Regions from separate parts of the Variovorax sp. LG9.2 genome, predicted to be linked through region 3. Evidence: predicted binding sites of a transcription regulator. Region 3 holds the regulator's gene; each other region holds the start of a gene.

Region 1 (4,209 bases), on a different contig from region 3:
ACGGCTCACGCCGGCTTTCTCAACGTGCTGATCGAAACCGATGCGGACGGCATCGTGCGCGCCGCCCCGGTTCTTGCGCAGTACCAAGGCACCGCCGCCAAAGCGGGCTAATACGAATCGCTGGGGCTTGCCGTGTATCGCCGGGCTAGCGGCATGCCCGCGCTCGTGGTCAAGGATGGCGCGCTGGTCCTTGCGAATGCTTCGAAAGGGCCGAATGGCAAGTCGGTCTTGCGCCTTCCGGTCGATTCCAGGGGCAGCTTGCAGGTGCCCTACCGCGGACCGGGCGGCGCGCACGGCGGATCGTTCAGATACGTACCGGCAGCCGACGTGCTCAGCGGCAAACTCGCCACCGGCGAACTCAAGGGAAAGATCGTGCTGATCGGTGCCACCGCGCCCGGCCTGCAAGACCTCCGCTCGACACCGGTAGGCGCTGCCTTCCCTGGCGTGGAAGTGCATGCCAACATCATCTCCGGATTGCTCGATCGCCGATTGCCGGAAAAGCCGGACTACGCCACCGGCTACGACGTGCTGTTGATCGCAATCACCGGTCTCATCCTCGCGCTGGGGTTGTCGATCGTATCCGCCGCGCGTGCGGTGCTCATCGCCGCCGCCACGGTGGCGGTCGTGGTCGGGCTCAACACCTGGCTTTACGTCGATGCCGGGCTCGTGCTGCCCCTCGCGGCAACGCTGGTCATGTGCGCGGTCGCTTTCGTGCTCAACCTGAGCTGGGGCTACTTCGTCGAAGCACGGGAGCGGCGCAACCTGGCGCAACTCTTCGGCACCTACGTGCCGCCGCAGCTCGTGCAGGAGATGCTGGCCTCGCCCGGCAGCTACAGCATGCGAGCCGTCAGCAAGGAACTCACGGTGTTGTTCTGCGACATGCGCGGCTTCACTGAAATGTCGGAGCGCATGGCCCCGACCGAGCTGCAGCAATTCCTGAACGGTGTCTTCAGCCGACTCACAGAAATCATCAGCGCACACCGCGGTACCGTCGACAAGTACATGGGCGATTGCGTCATGGCCTTTTGGGGGGCGCCCGTCGACACGCCCGACCATGCCGACCTGGCCGTGGCGGCCGCGCTCGAAATGGCGGCTGCCGTGCACGCCATCAACGATGCGCACCGCGCCACCGGCCAGCCGGCCATCAGCGTGGGCATCGGCATCAACACCGGCGTGATGAGCGTCGGCGACATGGGCTCGGCCGTGCGTCGCAGCTACACGGTGGTCGGCGATGCCGTCAACCTCGCTTCGCGGCTCGAGAGTCTGAGCGGCATCTACGGCGCCGAAGTCGTGGTGAGCGATGCGACGCGCAAGGCCGCCCCCGCCTACGTCTGGCAAGAGCTCGACCGCGTGCGCGTCAAGGGCAAGGCCCAGAGCGTGGCCATCTTCGAGCCCCTGGGCCGGGCCACTGCGGCAGCCAAAACGAGCCGTGCCGGGCTCGACGTCTGGCAGCAGGTATTGACGGCCTACCGCGCGCAAGACTGGGCCACGGGCCGCTCGCTTTTGACGCCACTGCTGGCGCCCGGCGTCAAAAAAGTCCTTTACCAGCTGTACGCCGAGCGTTTAGCCTCGATGGCGTTGCGCCCCAAAGATCCAGACTGGGACGGCGCAACCCGGTTCGAATCCAAATGACGGCAAAAATCTAGAGGGTCTCAAAAAATGCAGGTGCGCGTGTTGGGCTGCTCGGGCGCTATCGCCAAAGGCTGCCGCACGACCTCGTTTTTGATCGACGACGACCTGCTCGTCGATGCCGGCACTGGCGTAGGCGACCTCACCCTCGAAGAAATGGCAGCCATCGACGACGTCGTGCTGACCCATTCGCACCTCGACCACGTCGCTGCACTCCCGTTGATGATCGATGCCGTTGCCAGCCGCAGAAGCCAGCCCCTGCGCGTGCATGCGCTGCGCGCCACCATCGAGGCCCTGCGCGCCCACATGTTCAACAACGTGATCTGGCCCGACTTTGCGAACATACCGAGCACCGAGTCGCCCTTCGTCACCTTCCACGATCTCAATGTCGGTCAGACTTTGGCGCTGGGCACGCGGCGACCTAAACACATCGAAGTCTTGCCGGCCGTGCACACCGTACCGGCCTGCGGCTACGCCATTCGCTCCGTCGAAGGCAGCAAGCACTGGGTATTCAGCGGCGACACAGAACGAAACGCCCAGTTCTGGCTGCGCGTGAACGAACTCGACGTTGCCATGCTAATCATTGAAACCGCCTTCAGCAACCGCGAGCAAGCCTTGGCCCAACGCAGCCTGCACTTGTCGCCCGCCACGCTGGCCGACGAACTGGCACAGATCGCCAGAGGCAAGAGCTACCCGATCTACATCACCCACACCAAGCCCGCCGAAACCGAAGAAATCATGAGCCAGATCGGCGCCTTTGCCGAGGGCTGGGAAATGCATGGGTTGGAGCAGCGGGATATTCGGTGGCTCGAGGCTGCGGCGCTCCTGACGCTTTGAGGCCGACAGATCTGGTCACGGTGACAAAATTTGTCATGCGACCGTAAGACAAAAGCAACAAGTTCTGTCACACGTTGTAACCCGGGCGTGAACAAGTACTCAGATTTTGGCTGTGAGACGACGCTGACAGGGTGGCACAGATGCTGCGGGTAGATAAGCGCACCGGGGAGATTCCCGGGCCTTATCAACCAACCTGGAGTTTCTCAAATGAACCGTCGCAATATCGTGCGTAGCGCACAAAAGGGCTTCACCCTTATCGAATTGATGATCGTCGTGGCGATTATCGGTATTTTGGCTGCTGTGGCTCTGCCGGCTTATCAGGACTACACGACCCGTTCGAAGATGACTGAAGTGCTCATCATGGGTGCCCCTGCGAAGCTGGCAGTTTCGGAAACGACTTCGTCCCTGGGTTCGCTTGCCTCAGTCACGGCGGCAAACAGTGGCTACAGCTTCCCGGGCGCTACAAAGTACGTTTCCGGTGTAGCCATCACAGATACAACCGGAGTGGTAACAATTACTTCAACTGTCCCGAACGCCAGCGGAACTGTGACATTGACCCCATCAGCTGTGGGAACCAACACCGGACAACTGACATGGCTGTGCCGTACCGGTGCCACGGCAATCGCCCCCAAGTATCTGCCTTCGGAATGCCGCGGCTAAGCTAAAGAGCTTTGTAAAAGCCGCCTCCGGGCGGTTTTTTGCTGGCTGGACAACGCGTTGGGCGAAACATGCTCGGACTGCTCCCTTCCCACCACATTGCCGTTAAACACCCACTGCGGACGGAGCGCGCCGTTGCGTACGGCTTGTGCACCCTTCTAGCAGTGGCTTGGACGTTGTTTGCTGGAAAGGATGTACCTTGGGACGCGTTGCACTATCACCTAAACGCTGGCTATAGCGTGCTGCACCATCGCCTTGCACTGGACTACTTTCCGGCCAGCCCTCAAACTTATTTCGTCCCCTATTCCTACCTACCCCTGTCTCTGATGGTCGAGGCCAGCTGGCCCTCGCTGGCCATTGGCATGGCGTTCGCCGTTGTGCACGGGTCGGCCTTGTGGTTAACTTGGGAACTGGCGCGCGCCGTAAGCGAGGATCCATGCGGCCGCAGCCCAGCGTTGGTGACTTGGGGCGCAGTTGTCTTGGCACTGGCCAACCCAGTTCTTCTGCAAGCCATAGGTTCGTCGTTCAGTGACATCACGACCGGCGCGCTGGCATTAGGGGGCTATGTAGCACTGGTAAATGCCTTTCACCGGTTCCGTTTTCATCTAGTCGCCATCGCGGGAGTTTTACTGGGTGCCGCTGCGGCGCTAAAAATGTCGAACGCCACGTTTGCGTTGGCGCCTGCCCTGCCGCTGTTGCTGGGCTGCGCGCCGAGCTGGCGCACCCGCTGGCAAGGTTCGCTGCTGTTCTGCTGCTGCGCGGGCGGTGCGCTCCTACTCATCAGCGGAACATGGGCGTGGGCACTGTGGCAGGCCTTCGGCAATCCGTTGTTCCCAATATTGGATAACCTGATTAATCCGGCTGCAGCCGCTATCGGCACTGTCGCCCCCTTAACGCCAGTATCGCCGCTGCCTAATTTGTTGGGCACCTTGGATGCCTTCCGCGATCACCGCTTCCTTCCATCGTCTTTGGCCGAAGCGCTGATGCGTCCATTTGACCTGCTGGCCGCACGTCGCAGAATCCACACCGAAACTCTTTCGGCCGACATTCGCTATGCGGCGCTGTTGTGTCTGCCAGTGTTTTGGC
Region 2 (4,209 bases), on a different contig from region 3:
TCGGCCGCCGGCTTGATGGCCGACGCGTCTTCGGGCACGTTCTCGACGAACTGGATCTTCTTGCCGGTCGCAGCCTCGACCTTGATGCGCGCCTCGTCGAAAGCCTGCGTCCAGCCGCCGTCGTTCTTGGGGCCGAAATAGATCATCGCGATCTTCGGCTCGCCCTTGAGCGTGAAGCCGTCGGCCATGGCCGGCGCGACGAGAACGGTGCAGGCGGTCAGCGCCACGAGGGCGTACGGGGCGGTTTTGCGGAACATGGTCAGGCCTTTGGTGATGAGCGTTGAAGACATCGAAAAGAGAAGAAGGGGACAGTCGCCGAGGGCGCGTCACATCATGAAGTTGATGCGGAAGACGTTGCCTTCCGGGTCGAGCAGCACCGACTGGTACCAGTGGTAGTAAGTGACGTAAGGCGCCTTGATCAGCGTCGCGCCGGCGGTTACTGCGATCGGCACCATGCGGTCGACATCGGCCTGGCTGTCGACGTCGATGTTGAGCAGAAACTTGACGCCGCGCGTGTCGGAGAACTCGGCTAGGTGCAGCAGCTCGTACGCTTCGAGCGCGTTGAAGCCGAGGCTCGATTTGCCGGTGTCGAGCCCACGAAAAATCGGCGAGCGAATCGCCTCGATTTCAGAGAAGCCGAAGACGCGTTGATAGAAGCCGCTGAGCGCGAGAACGTCTTTCGCAAAGACGTTGACGTAGGAAAGATGGGCCATCGAAACGTGTGCCTCAGGCCGCGACCTTGGTACCGCCGAAGGTCGTCTGTTTCACGAACTTCGACATCAGGTGGTCGCCTGAAGAAATGGGCGCGTACGTCGGCTTGGCGCCCGGTGCCAGACAGCTCGGCAGGCACTCGACCATCGCGTCGTAGTTGGGCTGGTGAAAGAACACCAGCGACTGGCGGCGGTTGGTGCTGGCTGCCTCGAAAGGTGGGTTGATCACGCGGTGCATGGTCGATACCCACTGGTCATTGGTCCACTGCATCATCAAGTCGGCGATGTTGACGACGAGGCCACCTTCGATCTGGGGCACGTCGACCCACTGGCCGGCCTTGTTGAGCACCTGCAGTCCCTTGTCGTCGGGCAGCACCACCGTCAGGCTGCCGTAGTCGCTGTGCGCACCGGCACGCAACTGGCCCGGCAACGGGGCTTCTTTCTGCGGCGGGTAGCTCAGCACGCGGAACATGCTGATGTGTTCGTCGATCTTGTCGTCGAAGAAACGCTCCGGCAGCTTCAGGCCCAGCGCGAAGATGCGCATCAGCGAGCGCGAGAGTTCGCTCATCGCCTCGAAGTATTCCTCGTACGCTTCGCGGAAGCCCGGGATGTCGGGCCAGCTGTTGGGCTCGAAGTGCGGGCCGGCCGCCTTGCCGCGGTGGTACTCGTCGTCCTGCACGTTCGACGGACCGACCGAGAACGACTCCTTCAAGTCGCCGGGTGTCGCTTCTTCCAGGCTGTACGACAAACCTTCTTCGCCGACCGCGCTGTAGCCGCGCACCGCGTCTTCGCGCGGCCGGTCGACGCGGCGCTTGTCGGCCAGCGGCAACGCGAAAAACTGGCGCGACAGCTCGGACACGCGTGCGATCAATTCGGGCGAAATGCCGTGGTGCGTGATGACCAGAAAGCCGATGCTGCGCGAAGCCTCGTCGACCTTACGTGCGACCTCGGCGCGGCCTTGTTCGGTGCCCTCGAAGTAGGGCGCGAGATCGATGATGGGTACGGTCAGCAGGGTCATGCTTCGAATCCTTTTGAAGAGCGCGAACCGGTGCGCTGCAGCGGCAGTGACATGCAACGTTTGTGCCAGTTGGACCAAATGGACAAATGCGGCAAACTGGCCCGCGTCATGCAAGCAGCACGGCATGCAGAAACAAGAAAGCAGCAGCCCATGCCGAAGACATCCGGAGGAGCGGTGAAGGCGGCCAATGCCAAGATGACCAAGACGGCCAAGGTCGTCAAGTCGACGCCCGCCACCAAGCCGTCGCAGCGCGGGCAAGCGCTGCGCACACCCGGCGTGCGCAGCGTGGCCGCGGTGAACCGCCGGCTGCGCCAGATCGAAGACAAGCGCAGCGTGATCCTTGCTGCCGCATTGGGGCTGTTCTCGCGCTTTGGCCTGCATGGCACCAGCGTCGATCAGGTGGCAGCGCGGGCCGATGTCTCCAAGAGCAATCTGCTCTATTACTTCGCCAACAAGGAAGAGCTGTACGTGAGCGTGTTGCGCGAACTGCTTGCCGTATGGCTCGAACCCTTGCGCGGTTTCAGCGCCGAGCAAGACCCGCGTGAAGCCATCGGCCACTACATCCGACGCAAGCTGGTGATCTCGCGCGATCAGCCCGACGCATCGCGGCTGTTCTGCCTCGAAATGATTCAGGGCGCACCGTTATTGCGCGACGAACTGGGGCGTGAACTGCGCGATCTGGTCGACCGCAAATCGGAGGTCATCAGGGCGTGGGTCGCGGCCGGCAAGCTGGCGCCGGTCGACCCGCATCACTTGATCTTCGCGCTGTGGGCGACCACGCAGCACTACGCCGATTTCGGAGTGCAGGTGCAAGCCATCACCGGTCGCACGCTCGACGATCCGGCGTTCTTCGAAGAGACGGTGGAGAACGTGCAGCGCATCGTGCTGCAGGGCATCCTGTCGGCCGCGAAGAACTGAACGGACGCGAAATCGGACTTGGCCTTTTGTCCCGAGCCGGCTCAGTGGGCCGGTGGCGTCACGATGTCGTGATAGCGACGATCGAAGTAGATGAGCCCATGCGCCGCTTCGCCCATCGCCACCGCCACGACCTCGCAGAACAGCACGTCGTGCGTGCCGACGCTGGTGCTGCTGGTGACGCGGCAGTCGAAGGACACGGAGGCGCCTTCGAGCACCGGCGAACCGGTGGCGCCTCGCTCCCACTGCGAGCCGGCAAAACGTTCGTCCATCGGCGTCTTGCCGCCAAAGACACTTGAGAGCGCTCGCTGTCCCGCGCCCAGTACGTTGACGCACAGCACGCCATTGGCCCGGAAGGCCGGGTACACCGAGGCGGTGCGATTGAGGCAGATGAGCAGGGTCGGCGGCTCGTCCGTCACGCTGCACACTGCCGATGCGGTGAACCCCGCGCGGCCTGCAGGGCCATCGGTGGTGATGATGTTCACCGCTGCGCCGAGCCGTGACATCGCATTGCGAAAGTCGCTGCGCTCGAGTGCTGCCTCGCGCTCGGACGGTGCTGGCACCTCGGACAAGGGCACGGGCACGGGCACGGGCACGGGCATGGTCGTGCAAGGCATGACGTCAGGCCAGCACGCAGGCTTCGTCGAACGCCAGGCGCGGCAAGCGGCCGAACACCTTGCTCGCATCACCGTGGCCGAGGTTGATCAGCAGGTTGACCGACCAGCTCGTGCCTTCGAAGAACGCGGCGTCGACCACGGCCTTGTCGAAGCCCGACATCGGACCGCAGTCGAGCCCGAGCGCACGCGCTGCCAATAAAAAGTAGCCGGCCTGCATCGAGGCATTGCGGAACGCGGTCTCGTGCGCGGCTTCGGCGCTGCCGGTGAACCAGGCGCGTGCATCGGCATGCGGAAACAGGGCAGGGAGCTTGTCGTAGAAAAGCTTGTCCCACGCACAGATCACCGTGACCGGTGCGCTCATCGTCTTGTCATGGTTGGCTTTGGACAACGACGGCGAGAGCTTCGCCTTGCCTTCGGGCGTGCGCACGAACACGAAGCGCGCTGGCGAGCAGTTGGCCGACGTCGGCGCCATGCGGGTCAGGTCGTAGACGCTCTTCAGCAACTCGTCGGACACCGGTGCGTCGGTCCAGCCGTTGTGGGTGCGGGCCTCGGTGAAGAGGGTGGCCAGTGCGGCGTGGTCGAGGGTCTGTGTCATTTGCGTTGTCCGCTGAAAGTCGCGTCAGGTTGGTTATGCGTTGGCTGTTCTTGCTGCTGCGTTTGTTGCGCGAGGAACTTCAGCAGCACCGGATTGAAGGCGTCGGCTTCGGTCACGTTGTGCGCGTGGCCGCCATGTACGACGCGCTCCATCGTCGCGTTCGGCAAGCCATCGGCCAGCCGCTGCGAGCAGGTCCACGGCACGAGTACGTCGTCGGTAGCGGTCGCGACCAGGGTCGGTACGCCGATGTCACCCAGCCGCGCATCCACATCGAACGCGCGCAACGCGCCGATGCGCGCAAGCAGGTTGGCGTCGCCCGGAAAGTTGTCGTAAGCGTGATCGACTTCGGCGGCC
Region 3 (4,209 bases):
AGAAAACATCAGCCTGCGCCACAACGAGAGCGCGCTGCGCGTGCAGGCGCTGGCTGGCCTGCGCGCGTCGGAACAGGCGCAGGCCGAGCGTCTCCGGTTCTTTTCAGCCGCCAACCACGACCTGCGGCAGCCGGTGATGGCGATGGGCCTGCAGGCCGAAGTGCTGCGGCAGCAACTGCGCGCCGGCGAAAGCGCCGCCGTGGTGCAAGGCTCCGTCGATGCGCTGTCACGGGCACAGCAGGCGCTCGAAGGCTTGACCAACCAGCTGCTCGAAATCGGTCGCATCGAGGCCGCTGCCGACCCGTTCACGTTGACCGCGGTCGCCCTCGCACCGCTGCTGAACGAGTTCGCACGGCAGGCAGGCAGCGGCCGGGTGCGGGTGCGTTGCCCGGCCGAAGCCATCGTGTGGACCGACACGGTGGCGCTGCGCCGCATCGTCGCCAATCTGGTCGACAACGCTGTCAAGTTCGCACCCAATGGCCGCGTGTTGCTGGCCTGTCGGCGCCGGCCGGACGGCTGGCGCATCGAGGTGCGCGACAGCGGCATCGGCATCGCTTGCGAAGCGCAGGAGCGGGTGTTCGGCGACTTCGAGCAGGTCGGGAACGTGGAGCGCAATCTACAGCGTGGGCACGGGCTGGGGCTGGCCATCGTGCGGCGCCTGGCGATGCGGCTGGGGGTCCAGATCACGCTGCGGTCGCTGCCGGGACGCGGCTCGGTGTTCGGCTTCACGCTGCCATCGGCCCCTCGCGATGCGCACCCCGACCGCACGGCACGCGCCGCGACCGCGGCGGCGACCAGCACCGCTGCGCTCGACGCCATGCCGCTGGCGCCCGGCTTGGCGGTGCTGGTGGTCGAAGACAACGCTGTGGTGGCCGACAGCCTCGCGGCCCTGCTGCGCCAATGGCAGGCGCTGCCACGCATCTACGAGAGCGCGGCCGAGGCGCTGGCGCTCGCCGACCTGCAGGCCATCGACGTCGCGCTGTGCGATATCCGCTTGCCGGGCAAGCTCGACGGTATCGACCTGGCGCGACGCCTGCAACTGCAAAAGCCGTCGCTCACGATCGCGCTGATCTCGGCCGATATCGATGAAGCGACGCTGCACCTGGCCCGCGAGCGTGGCTGGCATGCGTTGCGCAAGCCGGTGCAGCCGGCGGAGCTGCGCGGGATTTTGTTGCAGGCGCGGCGGTAAACCGACGCCTTACAGCGCCTTGCGCAGATTCGCCGGTGCGATGCGCAGCGCTTCGCGGTACTTGGCGACGGTGCGCCGCGCACATTCGATCCCCTGCTCTTTCAGCATGTCGGAAATCTGGCTGTCCGACAGCGGCTTCTTGATGCTCTCGGCGCTCACGAGTTGCTTGATGAGCGCTCGCACTGCCGTGCTGGATGCATTGCCGCCGGTTTCGGTTCCGAGCGCCGAACCGAAGAAGTACTTGAGCTCGACCGTGCCGTAAGGCGTCGACATGTACTTGGCCGTGGTCACGCGGCTGATGGTCGACTCGTGCAAGCCCAGCTCGTCGGCGATCTCACGCAGCACCAACGGGCGCATGGCGAGTTCTCCGTGCACGAAAAAGCTCTTCTGCCGCTCGACGATGGCGTTGCTCACCCGCAGGATGGTGTCGAAGCGTTGCTGGATGTTCTTGATGAACCAGCGCGCCTCCTGCAGCCGCTGCGACAGCGCCTGGCTGCCCTCGCCCTTGTGCGCCTTGAGCGCGCCGGCGTAGATGTCGTGCACGCGCAGACGCGGCATCACGTCGGGGTTGAGCATCACGCGGAACTTGAGCGTTGCGCCACGACCGGTGCGGGTGACGATCACGTCGGGCACCACGATGTTGCGCTCGACATCGACGAAGCGGCGGCCCGGCTTGGGCTCCAGCTTGGCGATCGCCTGCAGCGCGCTGCGCACTTCTTCTTCGTTGCTGCGTGTGAGCGTGGCCAGACGTTTGAAGTCGCGCCGCGCGAGCAGCTCCATCGGCTGCTTGCAGATCAGGATCGCAGTCTTGCGGATCTGCTTTTCTTCGGCCGTCTCGTTCTCATGGGCGAGCGCCTTCAGCTGGATTGCCAGGCATTCGCCGAGATCGCGTGCGCCGACGCCGACCGGCTCCAGGCTTTGCAGCAGGCCGAGCGCCACCTGGAAGTGGTGGACGAGACCGTCGAACTGGTCGTTGTCATCGCCCGCGAGGCCCGATGCCAGCGCTGGCAACGAGTCTTCGAGATAGCCATCGTCATTCAACGATTCGATCAAAAAACGCAGTGCGGCCTGGTCGTTTTCGTTCAGCCGCAGGCTCAGTGCCTGTCGGTGCAGGAAGGATTGCAGCGACTCCTGGCTGCGCGCGAGCTCGGTGGCGTCGGTGCGCTCGCTGCCGTCGTTCGGGCCGAGGTTGTTGCTGCTGGCTGGCGCCTCGCCGCCCCATTCCCCATCGTCCGGCGTCATCTCGACCGTGCCGTCGCCGCCCCAGTCGGGCTCCTGGTCGGACATCTCGGCGGCCGGCGCTTCGGTCTCGCTGGCGGTGGTCGCGGTGCTGGCGCCGTCGGCACTGGTCGCGAGCGCGCTGGGCGCGAACTCGCCGTCGCTCTCGCTCTGGCGGTCGCTGTCGTGCTCTTCGCGCGGCGCTGGCGCGTCGGACACGTCGATGCCGAACTCTTCGCGTGCGGCTTCTTCGGCCGTGCGCTCCAGGAACGGGTTGTCGTCGAGCATCTGCTCGACTTCCTGGCTCAACTCGAGCGTGGACAACTGCAAAAGCCGGATCGACTGCTGCAGCTGTGGCGTGAGCGCCAAATGCTGCGAGACACGAAGAGAAAGACCTTGCTTCACGGACAGCCTGCCAGACACACTCTGTTCAAGAAACACCGCAGAACCGGCTTTGCCGGGCTGTTGGTGTTGCCCCCGGTCAGGGGGTGGAAGAAGCGACACGCAGTGCGCGACGACCTGGGGGCGAGCAACAAGTTCACATCCGGAAGTGTTCGCCGAGGTAGACGCGTCGTACCTCGGCGTTGTCGACGATCTCCGAAGGCGTGCCCTGTGCCAGCACTTGCCCGTCGCTGATGATGAAAGCGTGATCGCAGATGCCCAGCGTTTCACGCACGTTGTGGTCGGTGATCAGCACGCCGATGCCGCGCTCTTTGAGAAAACTGATGATTCGCTGGATTTCGATAACGGCAATCGGGTCGATGCCGGCGAAGGGTTCATCCAGCAGGATGAAGCGCGGCTGCGTGGCGAGCGCACGGGCGATTTCGACCCGCCGCCGCTCGCCGCCCGACAGCGACAACGCCGGCGAGTTGCGCAAATGTTCGACGCGCAGGTCGTTCAGCAGCTCGCTCAGCCGCTCTTCCATCCGTGCCTTCGATATCGGGACCGCCCTGCCGGACTCGTCGGTGTCTAGCTGCAGCTCGAGCACGGCCCGCACGTTCTCTTCGACCGTGAGCTTGCGGAAAATCGACGCCTCCTGCGGCAGGTAGCTCAGACCCATGCGCGCGCGCTTGTGGATCGGCATGTGCGCGATCGGCTCGCCGTCGATGGTGATCTCGCCCGCGTCGGCGCGAACCAGCCCGACGATCATGTAGAACGAGGTCGTTTTTCCGGCGCCGTTCGGGCCGAGCAGCCCGACCACCTCGCCCTTTTGCACGCCGAGCGACACATCCTTGACGACCGTTCGGCTGCCATAGGTCTTTTTGAGGCCGCGCGCTTCGAGGCGGCTGCCGACGTCGATCGTGTCTGCGTTTTCGATCACTTGCGCGGTTCTCCGCCGAGCGTGGTGCTCTGGCGCAGGCCGGAGCCTGCAGCGGGGGTGGCGGGCACCGTCGTGGCCGGCGCGGCACTGGAACCCGAGCCCGGACCGGACGCAGGCGGAGCCGCTTTGGCGCCACCGGCTGCCGACGCCGGAGCGCGCGGCGTGAGCACCGCCCTGACGCGACCACCCGAAGCACCGGCCGCGACGCTGGCGTCCGGCGGCAAGGTAGAACCGTTGACCGTGAAGGTGTCGTTGCTCTGGTCGTAGACGATCAGCGGGCCGGTGGTTTCGTCGTTGACCTTGGTGCCGATCAGCCGCCGCATCACGGCATGGCCGATGAACTTGACGTTGTCGGCGCGGCTGTCGTATTCGATGCGATCAGCTTCACCCTCTGTCCACTCGTCGCCCGGGGCGTCGCGTTTCTGCTTGTAGTAAGCCAGCTTGCCCGGCTCGGGCGTGACCACGCCGTATTGGTAGCCCT
Region 4 (4,209 bases), on a different contig from region 3:
ATCACGGTCGGGTTGAAGGTCGTCGGCCCTGAAGGCTTCGTGCTCGAAGGATCGAGTTCGCTCGCGAAGATCAGCCGCGATCCGCTCGACCTGGTGGGCCAGGCGATCAACCCGCATCACGCGTATCCCGATGGCCTGATGCTGTTCCTCGGCACGATGTTCGCACCGACGCAAGACCGGCACGGTCCGGGCCAGGGCTTCACGCATGTGGTCGGCGACCTTGTGACGATCTCGGCGCCGGAACTCGGCGCGCTCGTGAATCGCGTGGTGCACGCCGATCAGGCGCCGCGCTGGAACTTCGGCATTGGCGCGTTGATGCGCAATCTTGCGGGACGCGGATTGCTCTAGCGTTTCAGCGCGTCCTTCAGAGCGTCCCGCGCAGGGCGCGCCTGTATTGAACTGCCTCCGCCACATGCGCGACCTCGACCAGCGGCGACGATGCCAGGTCGGCGATGGTGCGCGCGACCTTGAGCGCGCGATGCGTAGACCGCGCGCTCCAGCCCAGCTTGGCGGCGGCCGTGTGCATGAACTTCAGGGCTGCCGGTTCGAGGCCGGCGTGGCGATCGATCTCTGCACCTTGCAGCGCCTGGTTCGGCTTGCCCTGTCGCTCGACAGCGCGGTCTCGCGCAGCGGCGGCTCGCGTGCGGATGCTGTCGGTCGATTCACCCGCAGGTGAATCGAGCAGCTCCTTGGCCGACACCGCAGGTACTTCGATATGCAGGTCGATGCGGTCGAGCAGCGGTCCGCTCAGCTTGCCCTGGTAGCGCGCAACCTGGTCGGGCGTGCAGCGGCAGGCTTTCAGCGTGGAGCCGAGGTAGCCGCAAGGGCACGGGTTCATCGCGGCGATGAGCTGGAAGCGCGCAGGGAATTCAGCGCGCCGGGCCGCGCGCGCAATCGTGATGGTGCCGGTCTCCAGCGGTTCGCGCAGCGCTTCAAGCGCCGAGCGCGCGAACTCGGGGAATTCGTCGAGGAACAGCACACCGTGATGCGCCAGCGAAATTTCGCCCGGTCGCGGTGGCGATCCACCACCCACCAGCGCCACCGCGCTCGAGGTGTGGTGCGGTGTCGAGGTCGGCCGTTGCATCCAGCGCTCGATGGCGAAGCGGCCGCCGAGGCTGGCCACGGCGGCGCTTTCGAGCGCCTCGTCGACCGTCATCGCCGGCAACAACCCGGCAAAGCGTTGCGCCAGCATTGACTTGCCCGAACCGGGCGGTCCGACCATCAGGAGCGAGTGATTCCCGGCGGCCGCGATTTCGAGCGCCCGCTTGGCGCCGACGTGGCCTTTGACGTCGGACAAATCGGCGTAATGCGGCGGCGCGGCGCTCGCGGCCGGCAGCATGCGCGCCCAGCCGTCGACTGGAGCATCTATTGGTGCAGTCGCGTCGGCTGGCAAAAATTGACGCACCACATCGAGCAGATGCGCCGCGCCATAAACCTCGGTGCCATGCACCAGTGCGGCTTCCCTCGCACTTTCGGTGGGCAACACCAGCTTCGTCGCGACACCGCAGCTGTGCAGCGCGAGTGCCATCGCCAGGGCGCCGCGCACCGGCCTCAACTGGCCTGACAAAGACAACTCACCCGCGAACTCGTGGCCTGCCAGCCGCGCACCGTCGATTTGACCGCTGGCCGCCAGGATGCCGAGCGCGATCGGCAAATCGAGGCGGCCCGAGTCCTTCGGCAGGTCGGCCGGGGCGAGGTTCACGATGATTCGCTTGTTGTTCGGGAAGTCGAGCCCGGCGTTCTGGATCGCGGAGCGAACCCGTTCACGGGCCTCCTTGACCTCCACATCGGCCAGCCCGACCAGCACGAAGCTGGGCAACCCGTTCGCTAAATGCACCTCGACGGTCACACTGGCAGCTTCCAGGCCCAGCAAAGCGCGGCTTTGCACCAAAGACAAACTCATTTCACTCCCTTTCCCCAATATGGTGCACCATACTTTTGTGGGGTCGTTGCTGCAGGTTGGCGGACAGCCAATTGACAGAAACAGTTTGATTAACTTTCGCCCGGCGAGCGATTCGGATTAGCGGTTCAGGTTCCGCGCTTACGTGAACTTTGGCACGCTCCCTGCTTTGAGGATCACTCCAACCCATTCCAAAACCCCCTGAGGAGCTACCCGATGATGCACCGTACCGCCGCCAAGACCCTGGTTGTCCTGGCCACCGCTTTGACCGCGACGGGTGCCGTCCTGGCCCAGACGACACCGGCCGCCGATCCGGCTGCGGCACCTGCGGCGACGTCCCCCCTGACTGCCAACATCTCGCTGACCACGAACTACAAGTTCCGCGGCCAGGACCAGGACACCATCGGCCACAACGGTTTGTACAAGACGCGTGGCGTGAAGCCGGCAGTGCAGGGCGGCTTCGACTACGCATTCGGCGAAAGCGGCTTCTACGTGGGCAACTGGAATTCCAGCGTCAACTGGCTCTCGGGCAACAGCATCGAGATGGACATCTACGGTGGCTACAAGATGAAGGTCGGCGTGTTCGACCTCGACTTCGGCGTGCTGACCTATGTGTACCCGGGCAACCACCTGGGCAACACCACGGAACTCTATGGCGCTGCTACCTACAGCGACGACGCCCTGGGCGCCTTCACCGCGAAGTACTCGCACACGGTGTCCAAGGACTACTTCGGCTTTGCCGGCGCGGCCAACGGCTCGGGCCTGAAGGGCCGCAACAGCGGCTACCTGAACCTGTCGTATGCCAAGGAAGTCATCCCGCATCTGACGTTGAAGGCTGCTGTCGGCTACACGCGCCTGAGCAGCGACATCCGCAAAAACACGGGCTACAAGAGCTATGTCGACTACAACGTCGGCGCGTCGTGGGACTTTGGCGGTGGCCTGTCGCTGGCCGGTGCGGTGGTCGGTGCCAACAAGAAAGACGCCTACCTGGCGGTCGTGGAACCGGGTTTTGGCCCGATCGGCGCGCAGACCCAGTCGATCAACAAGGCGCAGTTCATCGCCACGCTGACCAAGACGTTCTGACCCTCCAAATAGAAAGCGCGGCGACCGCCGCCGCGCCCGTCGGTTTTATCTCAAGGAGAACATCATGAAGCTGGTTACAGCCATCATCAAACCATTCAAGCTCGACGAAGTGCGCGAAGCACTGTCGGCCATTGGCGTGCAGGGCATTACCGTGACCGAGGTCAAGGGCTTCGGTCGCCAGAAGGGCCACACCGAGCTCTACCGTGGCGCTGAGTACGTCGTCGACTTCCTGCCCAAGGTCAAGATCGAGGCAGCCGTTTCCGACGAGCTGGTCGAGCGCGTGATCGAAGCGGTCGAGGGTGCCGCCCGCACCGGAAAAATCGGCGACGGCAAGATTTTTGTCTACAACCTCGAGCAGGTTGTTCGCATCCGCACCGGCGAAACGGGCCTTGAAGCGCTCTGAGATCAAGGCACGAAAGAACAACTGAAATGAAAAAACTGCTCGTCTCCCTCGCGCTCGGCCTGAGCGTGTTTGCCGCTGGCTCTGCGTTCGTCACCTCGGTGCAAGCGCAGACCCCGGCGCCGGCCGCCGAAGCGGCTGCGCCTGCGGCCAGCGCTGCGCCAGCGGCTCCGGCCCCTGCCGCAGCAGCTGCTGCGACTCCGGCAGCCGACGCTGCTGCAGCGCCTGCCGCTGCCGCCCCTGTCATCAAGTTCGACAAGGGCGATGTCAGCTGGATGATGGTGTCCACGCTGCTCGTCATCATGATGACCGTGCCGGGCCTGGCGCTGTTCTACGGCGGCCTGGTCCGCAGCAAGAACATGCTGTCGGTGCTGATGCAGGTCATGGTCACGTTCTCCTTGATCGTGGTGCTGTGGCTCATCTACGGCTACAGCCTGGCGTTCACGGAAGGCAATGCTTTCGTCGGCGGGTTCGACCGGCTCTTCATGAAGGGGATCTTCGATCCGGCCACCGGCGTGTTCGCACCCGGCGCGACCTTCAGCAAGGGCGTCTACATCCCTGAACTGCTGTTCGCTGCCTTCCAGGCCACGTTCGCCGGCATCACTTGCTGCCTGATCGTCGGTGCCTTTGCCGAGCGCGCCAAGTTCGGCGGCATCCTGCTGTTCATGGTGCTGTGGTTCACCTTCAGCTATGCGCCCATCGCGCACATGGTCTGGTTCTGGATGGGCCCTGACGCCTACGCAAGCAAGGACGTCGTCGATGCGATGAACTCCAAAGCCGGCCTGATCTGGCAGTGGGGCGCGCTCGACTTCGCCGGCGGTACTGT

The links. The regulator sigma-54, encoded in region 3, starts transcription at its own class of promoters, with help from an activator protein. The targets are predictions, from matches to a motif close to TGGCANGNAANCTGCTTT.
Region 1: QN413_RS19780 (pilin) is a predicted target of sigma-54. The motif match lies at 2,599-2,616, and genes of this name have one in related genera.
Region 2: QN413_RS11955 (isopenicillin N synthase family dioxygenase) is a predicted target of sigma-54. The motif match lies at 1,779-1,796, and genes of this name have one in related genera.
Region 4: QN413_RS14485 (TorF family putative porin) is a predicted target of sigma-54. The motif match lies at 2,054-2,071, and genes of this name have one in related genera.

Annotation. Positions count from the first base shown of each region.
Region 1 covers NZ_JASJXB010000023.1:8,837-13,045, reverse strand. Annotated here, with positions in the region: partial or broken gene QN413_RS19795 (CHASE2 domain-containing protein) at 1-537, shown strand, start outside; gene QN413_RS19790 (adenylate/guanylate cyclase domain-containing protein) at 694-1,632, shown strand; gene QN413_RS19785 (3',5'-cyclic-nucleotide phosphodiesterase) at 1,660-2,466, shown strand; gene QN413_RS19780 (pilin) at 2,674-3,126, shown strand; gene QN413_RS19775 (hypothetical protein) at 3,195-4,209, shown strand, end outside.
Region 2 covers NZ_JASJXB010000009.1:123,042-127,250, forward strand. Annotated here, with positions in the region: gene QN413_RS11945 (BMP family ABC transporter substrate-binding protein) at 1-257, opposite strand, end outside; gene QN413_RS11950 (VOC family protein) at 327-713, opposite strand; gene QN413_RS11955 (isopenicillin N synthase family dioxygenase) at 727-1,728, opposite strand; gene rutR (HTH-type transcriptional regulator RutR) at 1,879-2,646, shown strand; gene rutF (NADH-dependent FMN reductase RutF) at 2,688-3,260, opposite strand; gene QN413_RS11970 (malonic semialdehyde reductase) at 3,265-3,855, opposite strand; gene rutD (pyrimidine utilization protein D) at 3,852-4,209, opposite strand, start outside.
Region 3 covers NZ_JASJXB010000028.1:11,537-15,745, forward strand. Annotated here, with positions in the region: gene QN413_RS21505 (hybrid sensor histidine kinase/response regulator) at 1-1,189, shown strand, start outside; gene QN413_RS21510 (RNA polymerase factor sigma-54) at 1,199-2,812, opposite strand; gene lptB (LPS export ABC transporter ATP-binding protein) at 2,946-3,725, opposite strand; gene lptA (lipopolysaccharide transport periplasmic protein LptA) at 3,725-4,209, opposite strand, start outside.
Region 4 covers NZ_JASJXB010000012.1:99,680-103,888, reverse strand. Annotated here, with positions in the region: gene QN413_RS14495 (fumarylacetoacetate hydrolase family protein) at 1-348, shown strand, start outside; gene QN413_RS14490 (YifB family Mg chelatase-like AAA ATPase) at 365-1,903, opposite strand; gene QN413_RS14485 (TorF family putative porin) at 2,120-2,983, shown strand; gene glnK (P-II family nitrogen regulator) at 3,048-3,386, shown strand; gene QN413_RS14475 (ammonium transporter) at 3,413-4,209, shown strand, end outside.